Regions from separate parts of the Glutamicibacter sp. 2E12 genome, predicted to be linked through region 3. Evidence: riboswitches for the same ligand, from Rfam matches in the RefSeq annotation. Region 3 holds a riboswitch; each other region holds the start of a gene.
What was found. A riboswitch is a leader RNA that binds a small molecule or an ion and turns the genes downstream of it on or off. The one in region 3 is predicted to bind S-adenosylmethionine.
Positions count from the first base shown of each region.

Region 1: it holds a riboswitch for S-adenosylmethionine, as region 3 does, so the genes downstream of both, ACP3TE_RS05925 (O-acetylhomoserine aminocarboxypropyltransferase/cysteine synthase family protein) here and ACP3TE_RS07430 (flavin reductase family protein) in region 3, are expected to answer to the same signal.
Region 2: it holds a riboswitch for S-adenosylmethionine, as region 3 does, so the genes downstream of both, ACP3TE_RS02735 (bifunctional o-acetylhomoserine/o-acetylserine sulfhydrylase) here and ACP3TE_RS07430 (flavin reductase family protein) in region 3, are expected to answer to the same signal.

Region 1 covers NZ_CP188297.1:1,281,124-1,284,392, forward strand. The annotation lists gene ACP3TE_RS05915 (RNA polymerase sigma factor) at 1-128, opposite strand, end outside; gene ACP3TE_RS05920 (histidine phosphatase family protein) at 245-805, opposite strand; SAM riboswitch class I at 917-1,011, shown strand; gene ACP3TE_RS05925 (O-acetylhomoserine aminocarboxypropyltransferase/cysteine synthase family protein) at 1,127-2,500, shown strand; gene ACP3TE_RS05930 (CoA-binding protein) at 2,500-2,994, shown strand.
Region 2 covers NZ_CP188297.1:590,582-593,850, reverse strand. The annotation lists gene ACP3TE_RS02750 (CPBP family intramembrane glutamic endopeptidase) at 1-145, shown strand, start outside; gene ACP3TE_RS02745 (GNAT family acetyltransferase) at 164-580, shown strand; gene ACP3TE_RS02740 (VOC family protein) at 642-1,286, opposite strand; SAM riboswitch class IV at 1,459-1,578, shown strand; gene ACP3TE_RS02735 (bifunctional o-acetylhomoserine/o-acetylserine sulfhydrylase) at 1,670-3,013, shown strand; gene metX (homoserine O-acetyltransferase MetX) at 3,016-3,269, shown strand, end outside.
Region 3 covers NZ_CP188297.1:1,581,740-1,585,008, reverse strand. The annotation lists gene ACP3TE_RS07435 (DUF4913 domain-containing protein) at 156-632, opposite strand; gene ACP3TE_RS07430 (flavin reductase family protein) at 1,064-1,564, opposite strand; SAM riboswitch class IV at 1,659-1,775, opposite strand; gene ACP3TE_RS07425 (long-chain-fatty-acid--CoA ligase) at 2,152-3,269, shown strand, end outside.

The DNA of each region.
Region 1 (3,269 bases), 300 kb from region 3:
GCCTTGAGCGCGGCGAGGAACGTTTCGGACCAGGCGTCTTGCGCGCGGTGCTCATCAAGCAGGGCACGGCAAACGCGCAGGACGTTCAGTCCATAGTCCTGGACTATCCGCTCGAACGGTGCTTGCATGGCTCTCCTGGAATTCTTGCGCCTTCATGGCTTCTCACCATGTAAACGTACGAGGAGACCATTTTGTGAGGCGTGAACGAAAAAAAATTTACTTCTCGCAGAGACCCCATGGATTCCTAGAATGCCACCAGATCCAATTCGCTGGCGATCTGCTCAAGGCGGATCAAGTCCAAGTGGAGCATTTCGCCATTTTCCACGCCTTGGGGATCCGTGGTTCCGGCCAATGCGTCGCGGATGGTGCGCATGGTGGCCCCATGGCTGACAATCATGACCTTGCGCCCGGCATGCCTGCTGGCCAAGTCCAGCAGCGCTGGCACTGCACGGCTCAAGATCTGGGCACGCGGCTCACGCAGGTCCTTGGCAGCAGCCGATTCCGCTTCGCTGACCTCGGCCATGATCCGGCCTTCCAGCGGGCCGAAGCCGCGTTCAATGAGTTCCGGAACAGCGTTCCCCGTCTCAGCCCCGATCTGCTGGGCAATCAGCGCGGCAGTTTCCTGGGCACGTTCCAAGGGTGAAGCAAGTACCAGCGACCAATTCTGGCCGATGAGCCTGCGTCCGACCTCGCGAGCCTGTTCGCGCCCGGTATCGTTCAACGGAATATCGGTTCGTCCCTGCAAGCGTCCTGCAAGGTTCCAGTCTGTCTGCCCGTGTCGAACCAATGCCAGAGAAGTATCCATGAATCCAGCCTAACCGGGGCAACAGGTATCGAAGAATCTCCGATATCAGCTCCAATACGCAACGTTACGACTCATAGTTGGGTCACGAACGGTCATGTTGCGAAGATTATTACACCATCCCGAGCGGCTGAGAGATCTGGTTCGATGACGCCGCAGCAACCTGCCACATCCGGTGGATACGGTGCTACCGCCAGAAACGATGCAGCCGCTTACCCGTTGGACCACGGCAGGAAGCGACATTGATTCCGGGATTCCTGCCTCGATCGCGGCCCGCCCTGCGGTGCACGCGAAACCCCAGTCGACAAGGAGTCGTAAGCCACCATGGCAGATCACAAGTTTGGTTTCCGCACCCGCGCATTGCATGCCGGAGGCACCCCCGATGCCGAGCACGGCTCACGCGCAGTGCCGATCTACCAGACCACTTCGTTCGTTTTCAAGGACGCTGACGATGCGGCCAACCTCTTTGCCCTGCAAAAGTACGGCAACATCTACTCGCGTATCGGCAACCCGACCGTGGCGGCTTTCGAAGAGCGCATGGCTTCGCTGGAAGGCGGCATCGGAGCGGTAGCCACCGGCTCGGGCATGGCCGCGGAATTCGTCACCTTCGCGGCCTTGGCCCAGGCAGGCGACCACATCGTGGCATCCTCCAAGCTCTATGGCGGCACCATCACCCAGCTGGATGTCTCGCTGCGCCGCTTCGGCATCAACACCACTTTCATCGACTCCAATGATCCCGCCGACTTCGAAGCGGCGATCCAGGAGAACACCAAGGCCGTCTACACCGAAGTTGTGGCCAACCCGTCCGGCGACATCGCTGACCTGAAGGGCCTGGCCGAGGTGGCGCACCGCCACAATCTCCCGCTGGTGGTCGATTCGACGCTCACTCCCCCGTACATCCTGCGCCCTATCGAGCACGGCGCGGACATCGTGATCCACTCGGCTACCAAGTTCATCGGCGGGCACGGCACCACCCTGGGCGGCGTGGTCATCGAGTCGGGCAAGTTCAACTGGGGCAACGGCAAGTTCCCCACCATGACCGAACCGGTAGCCAGCTACGGCAACGTCTCCTGGTGGGACAACTTCGGCGAGTACGGCTTCCTGACCAAGCTGCGCAGCGAGCAGCTGCGCGACTTCGGACCGGCCCTGCCGGCCCAGTCCGCATTCCAGCTGCTCCAGGGCCTGGAGACCTTGCCGCAGCGCATGGACAACCACCTGTCCAATGCGAAGCAGGTCGCGGCCTGGTTGCAGGCCGATGAGCGCGTGACCTACGTGAACTACGCGGGCCTGGAGTCCCACCCGCAGCACGCGCAGGCCAAGGAGCTGCTGCCCATGGGCGTCGGCTCGGTCTTCAGCTTCGGGGTCAAGGGCGGGCGCGAAGCCGGCTCGAAGTTCATCGAGGCCCTGCAGCTGGCCAGCCACCTGGCCAACATCGGCGATGCCCGCACCCTGGTGCTGCACCCGGCCTCCACCACCCACCAGCAGCTGAGCGCCGAGCAGCTGGTCTCCGCGGGCGTGCCAGAAGATTTGATCCGACTGTCGGTAGGGCTGGAAGATGTCGAGGATATTCTCTGGGATCTGGACCAGGCGCTGGCCGCTTCGCAGGAAGTGATTGCCGGTTCCGCCGCAGGGTTCGAGGCACCGGCCTATGACGGTTCCGCCTGCGCATTGCCAACCGCTTCGAAGGGAGCAATCTAATGGCTGCCGTTGAAACCACTTGGGAAGGCCCGGGAGCCGCACAGCGCCTGGAGATCCTGCGCGACACCAAGTCCATCGCCATTGTCGGCGCCTCGAACAAGCCATCGCGCGCCAGCTATTTCGTGGCTACCTACCTGCTCTCCTCCTCCAAGTACAAGGTGTACTTCATCAACCCGGTACTCGATGAGATCCTGGGCCAGCCGGTGTACAAGTCGCTGGCCGATCTGCCGGAAACCCCGGATCTGGTGGAGGTCTTCCGCAAGCACGATGACCTGCCTACCGTGTTGGACGAGGCTCTGGCCGTAGGCGCGAAAACACTGTGGCTGCAGCTGGGATCCTGGCACGAGGAAGTGGCCCAGCGCGCCGAGGCCGCGGGCATGAATGTGGTCATGGACCGCTGCGTGAAGATCGAGCACGCGCGCTTCCACGGCGGCCTGCGCCTGGCTGGATTCAACACCGGCGTGATTTCTTCCAAGCGCCAGGTACTTGCCTAGGGAGTCCAAGATTCCAGGAAATGGGTGCATGCAACATTGCGTTGCATGCACCCATTTTTCTGCGGCAATTCCCCGGAATCGGCCGGTTTGGTCAACGACGCTGAACTTTTGCACGGAGCATTCCGAAGGAAGAACAAGACCTCTAACGAACCATGGTCGACGCAATTGGCCCACGGCATGCCGTGGGTGTGGCCCCGAAGTGCTCGACGCGTTCAATCACAGATCGAAAAATCTGCAAACCACAGCACTGCAACGCAAGGCCAAACGACCCAAAC
Region 2 (3,269 bases), 990 kb from region 3:
CAATATGCTCATGGGCGTCGTCTTCGGCTGGGTATACCAGAAGTACGGGCGGGTGATGCCGCTGGTTATCGCGCACTTCCTGCTTGATGCCATCGGCTTCGTGGGATACGCCTTGGTCGGGCCGGCCATCGGAATCGGCCAGTAGCGCCGGTAAGCTGAGCCAATGCAGATTACCGTGCTGCGCGAAGAGGACCTTCGCCAAGCAGTTGAATTGTGGGAAGCAACTGGGCTGACTCGTCCGTGGAATGATGCGCTCGCCGACGCCCGACGGGCTTTGGCCGAGCCTACTTCCACGGTGCTGTCCATCGTTGAGAACGATCAACTCATGGCTACTGCGATGGTTGGCCATGATGGCCACCGAGGTTGGCTCTACTATGTTGCGGTGGATCCGTGCCGGCAGGGCAACGGCCTGGGAAGGGCGCTGGTGGATGCCGCTGTCCTGTGGCTGCGGGATCTCGGCGTGCCCAAGGTGCAGCTCATGGTCCGCGAGGAGAACTCTGCCGTCATCGATTTCTATGAACGGCTGGGCTTCGAAGACCAGCACGTCGCGGTCCTGGGGAAGCGGCTGGACCGGCCTTAACGAAAAGAAAGTAGGTGGGGACGCCATTGTCCCCGCCTACTTGCGATCTCTGCGGAACTGTTTACAGCACCACGGTTCCGGACTCGGTCTCAAAGGTAACCGACATGATGCCCGGAGTGCCATTCGGCGCTTCATATTGCATGGTGACAGCGCCCAAATTGACGTTCTGCGGCTGGCCCAGCCAATCCAGCACCCGTTCACGCGAGCCGGCGATGGCGATCTGGCTGATGGCGCCGGCAGGTTCCAGCGCCTTGGACGGATGCAGCTCCTCGGATCCTTCATCCCAGGAAATCAGGTACGGGCACTGCGGATCGGCGATCAGGCCCTTGATGCCAATCTGCTGCCAGGTCAGTTCGCGGCCATCAGGGAACTTCCGGTTGCCCGGCACCGACTTGCGGCCCAAGCGGTCTTCGGCACTGGATAGATCTTCCACCGAGACGCACCAGCCCATCCAGCCGCCGCCGAGCTCCGAACGGGCGCGAACCGCCTGTCCGAAGGGTGCCTTGTCGCTGGCCGGGTGGTTCAGGACTTCAACCACCTCCAGGTACTGGCCATGCTTGAGCGGGAAGATGACATTGCGTGTTCCGAATCGTGGATGCACGCCGCCCTTGACGAATTCCAGTCCAAGGGACTCGGAGATTCTTTCAGCGGTTGGCAACAGCCCGTCCGGGCCGCATGCATAACTTACGTGATCTAGCCTCATCATGTGCCCATCATGGCAACATGTGATGCGAGTCTCTACTTAGGCACACCTAAGTGCCGTGATGCTATCGAATACTCTGCGATGAACCTGCAATATTCGCGAAATATGACCGATTGAGTCCAATGACGAGCCCTTGCGTTGCAAAGATCTTCGGTTTTCGGGCAAACTGGTACCAGGTCATGAGTCCCAGTAACAAGCCCCGGCTTACTGGGCGGCAACCCTCCAACCGCGGTGGGGTGCCCCGGGTGAAGACCTGGCCCTTGAACGCACAAGGCATCAAGGACAAGCGCGGGTTACCCCTGGAAGTCGTCACGATATGGTGCTTCCTGTCGGTGTCTTTTCAGTGGCGTACCCCCATAGTCATGAAACGCTATTTGGAGGAAACCATGAGCAATAACTGGTCATTTGAAACCCGTCAGATCCACTCCGGCCAGACCCCGGATCCGACGACCGGAGCACGGGCTCTCCCGATTTTCCAAACCACCTCTTTCGTCTTCCCCAGCGCCCAGAGCGCTGCTGCACGTTTCGCGCTGCAGGAACTGGAGCCGATCTACACCCGTATCGGCAACCCGACCACCGACGCGGTGGAAACCCGCATCGCTGACCTGGAGGGCGGCGTTGGAGCACTGCTGCTCTCCTCGGGACAGGCTGCCACCACTTTCGCTATCTTGAATTTGGCCGAAGCCGGCGACCACCTGGTGGCCAGCCCCAGCCTGTATGGCGGAACCCAGAACCTGCTCAAGCACACGCTCAAGCGCCTGGGCATCGAGGTCACCTTCGTTTCGGACCCGGACAACCTGGATGATTGGCGTGCCGCGGTGCGTCCGAACACCAAGGCCTTCTTCGGGGAAACCATCTCCAATCCGCGACAGGACGTCCTGGACATCGAGGGCATCTCGGCGATCGCCCACGAAGCTGGCGTGCCGCTGCTGGTGGACAACACCCTGGCCACCCCGTACCTGATCCGCCCGATCGAGTGGGGTGCGGATATCGTGATCCATTCGGCCACCAAGTTCCTTGGCGGCCACGGCAATGCCATTGCCGGTGTCATCGTGGACTCGGGCAACTTCGACTTCGCCAAGGACGCCGACCGCTTCCCGGGCTTCAACACCCCGGACGAGTCCTACAACGGCCTGGTCTTCGCCCGCGACCTGGGTGTCAACGGCATCCTGGGCGCCAATCTGGCCTACATCCTCAAGGCCCGCGTGCAGTTGCTGCGCGATTTGGGTTCTTCGGTTGCGCCGTTCAACGCGTTCTTGATCGCGCAGGGCCTGGAAACCTTGTCGCTACGCATTGAGCGCCACGGCCAGAATGCCGTAGAAGTTGCCAATTGGCTCGAAGCCCGCGAGGAAGTGCAGAAGGTCGCTTACGCAGGCCTGAAGTCCTCGCCTTGGCATGAGCGTGCGCAGAAGTACAGCGATCAGGGCGCCGGCTCGATCATCGCGTTCGAACTGGAGGGCGGTTCGGAAGCCGGCCAGGCCTTCGTGGACGCACTGGTATTGCACTCCAATGTCGCGAACATCGGCGACGTGCGCTCCTTGGTCATCCACCCGGCCTCCACCACCCATGCCCAGCTCTCCGAAGCGGAGCAGGTTGCGGCCGGCGTGAGCCCGGGACTGGTGCGGCTGAGCGTCGGACTGGAGAATATCAAGGATATTCTGGCCGATCTGGAACTGGGCTTCCAAGCTGTTGCAGCCCTCGAGAACAAGGAACTGCAGGAAACCCTCTAGGCATGGCATCCATTGTGACTACTGAAGATACTCTGCGCGCCGAAGAGCTCGCCGGCGGACAAGACGGCATTTTGCGCCGTAAGTCCGTGGGGGAGCACCACTTCGAATTCGGTGGATTCCTTCCGGACGTGGTGCTGGCCTATGAAACGTGGGGGACGCTAGCAGCTGATGGCTCCAACGCGGTGCTGGTGATGCATGCGCTCACCGGTGACGCCCACGTTGCGCAAGGCGATTCGCAAAGCGCCGGCTGGTGGGA
Region 3 (3,269 bases):
CCCTGAGTTATTGCTCCTAACTTCCAAGTTCCATTCGCCAAATGAGATTTGGCGCTGAAAATTGATGCGCAGGAGCTTTGCACGACCGAAGTCAAGATCGACTACAAGATCCGTCTCTGATCAGTCGTAGTTACTATATCAAAGAAACTTACCCACTAGAATAAATATTTTTTTGGAGGTTCAACAACTGGAAGGTGGATTTGACGTTGGTCAGGGAACAAGCCCTCCGGCGGCGCTGCATAAGGCAACGGCTGCCCTTTTTTGGACTTGTTTTCGTCGGTGTCCGCTGCCGAGGAAAACGGCCCATCCGGGTCCAGCAAGACCGCCATATGGTGGTCCGCGTGGTCACGCCACCACACGCTCATGCCGGTGCTGGGGTCCATGCGCAGATGTTCCCAGGAACGCCACAGCGCTTCCAGACGGATCACTGCCTCGTCATATTCCCACCACCGGGCAGCCCAGACCCGCGACCGGCCGTTGATCGCCCGGCGATAGACATTGCGCAGGTACTCACGGACAAACTCATCAACGGAACCGTAGTAAAGGGTTTCCTCCGGTTCAGCCTCGCCCTCGTCGTCTTGGGCTTCTTCGGCTGCCTCGTTGGCCTCCACCTGTTCGGTCACGGCGGCCACGGCCGCCTGGACAGCTCGCTGCCTGAGGGATTCCAAGAGCTCCTCAGTTAGGGCTTCATCAACCGCGGCCGTGGCCACGTTATTGATTTGCTTACGAACCGAGGCCGGTCCAGCGTGCAGCGAGGATCCATGAGCTACCTGCGCGGTTCTGTTCGACAGCCCAGGCGGGTGGCGGATATGGCGAGTTCAAGGTTTCTCGCGACAGATACTTTGATGACGAGGTTATCGCCAAATGCCTGGGGCAGCTGGCCCAAGATGGCAGGCCATGAGATTGCCAGCCATCTTGCCACGTCTTCAGGGTGGCGAGAGAGAACGGGCATTGCCGGTGTCGAGGGCTGCGGGGAACGGCTCAACCCGCCTAACCGGAATTCAAAAAGCTCCGGCCAGATCGATGATTTGATCTGGCCGGAGCTTTGGAAGATGCGAAGCGCTTATACGAGCTCAGGAATCGGCAGCGAATGGAACCGCGAATCATGGAAGATCTGTGGCGAGTGCTCGGAGGTGCGGTGCCCGTGGACTTCCATCAGGACTACCCAGTGATCCCCCGCTTCGACCTCGTTGTAGATCGAAGTCTCCAGCCACAACGTGGAGTCGTTGACGAAGAGCGCGCCCTGATCCGAGGAATAGGTATCGATTCCGCGGAACCGGTCGCCATTTTTCGACGCAATCTGAGCGCAGACACCATCATTGCGTTCGCTCAGCACTGAGACGCCAATGCGGCCAGCTTCGCGCAGCTTTGGCCAAGTGTTCGAGGACTTCTGCACGGCGAACATCACCAGTGCAGGTTCAAGGGAAACTCCCACGGTAAACGATGAAGCGACAATTCCGGTCTTCACGCCATCCAGTTCTGCACAGAGGGCGGCTACCCCTGATGGATGCTGAGCGAAAACCTTGCGCAGGGTCAACGGGTCAAGTTCAAGATTCAATGACATGGCTCGATTCCTTTGGGTCTTGCCCACCGCGCAGTAGCCTGCAAGCATTGGCTTCTCGTTACTCGAAGCCGCTTGGGCTGAAGTTCCGCGCCGTGTGCGGTACTTGTTCCAGCACATTTTGTGTGGAACCGAATCCTCACCTGGAGCACCCCACTACCGTTGAGAGGGTTGCCGATCAGCAAGCCAGGGCTTATAGCTGATGCTCTTGATTCTGTTTAAAACGATATGGCTCATGACGAACAGCCGTCAAACATTTCACTTCGCAAATCGCAATATTCGACGCAATATTCGATCCAAGGCCCCGCCAGAAGTCCTTGGGCAGTCTTTTATTCGCCATACGCCGCGCTTCTTGAACGCTTCGGCCCCATGATCGCAGCAGGCTTCCGCCGCTCTTGATTCGGCAGAACACTAACTCCTCCCCTGGGCTCGGGGCCCTGGCGCGAATTCCCTACCGCCCACCGTAATGAAACTTGGTTTCCCGGCATGACGCTGAGGTTCATGCCACTATTGGTCATGGAGTGCATTGAGTCACACTCCTGCTTATTGTTCTCCGTAACCATCGATGACGATTGAGGAATAGCCACACCATGGTAGAGATTCAGGCAAACCATTCAGAATTGACCCCACTGCGTTTCTTGGAACGCACAGCCGAGGCCTATCCGAAGAAGACCGCCGTCATCCATGGAACTCGCAGCTTCTCCTATGAAGAATTCGAAGCACGGGTGCACCGCTTTGCCCAGGCGCTGAAGGCTCGCATTGAGCCGGGCGACCGCGTGGCCGTGCTGGCACCGAATACTCCCGAAATGCTCATGGCGCATTACGCCGTACCGCTGGCAGGCGCAGTCCTCGTTGCCCTGAACACCCGACTCTCGGCCCACGAGCTGCAATACATCATTGATCATTCTGCTGCCAAGCTGATGCTTGCCGACACAGAGCTGTTGGAGAACACGAAGACCCTGCGCCGCGAGAACCCAACGCTGGAGGCGCTCATCGAGATCGCCGATGACCAGTACGCCGGAGAACGTCCGGACGTGCCCGTGGACGCCACCTTGGACGAGCTAATCGCACAAGCCTCGGATGAAAGACTTCCCTACGCCATCGCCGATGAGCGGGCTCCGATCACTCTCAATTACACGTCGGGCACCACCGGCAAGCCGAAGGGCGTGCTCTACTCGCACCGCGGCAGCTACCTGAACTCGTTGGGCGAAGCGCACCACCAGGGCTTCACCGCCAAGACCCGCTACTTGTGGACCCTGCCGATGTTCCACTGCAACGGCTGGTGCACTCCATGGGCCGTCACCGCAGCGGGAGGAACGCACCTGTGCCTGCGCGGCGTGCGCGAAGATTCCGTTTGGGATGCCATCGAGGATCTTGGAACCACCCACTTGTGCGGCGCTCCGACCGTCTGCTCCATCATCGCCGACTCCACCCGCGCCCACCAGCTCGATGCGCCACTGCGCATCACCACCGCAGGAGCTCCCCCGTCCCCGGCAATCATCTCCAAGCTGCAGAAGCTGGGCATCGAGGTAGTCCATGTATATGGCCTCACCGAGGTATACGGACCGTACACGGTGTGCGAGTACCAGGATGAGTGGGATGCCCTCGATGGCCCGGACCGGGCCGCGAAGCTCGCCCGCCAAGGCGTTGGCATGATTACCGCCGAGTCCGCACGCATTGTTGACGAGAACATGAACGATGTCCCGGC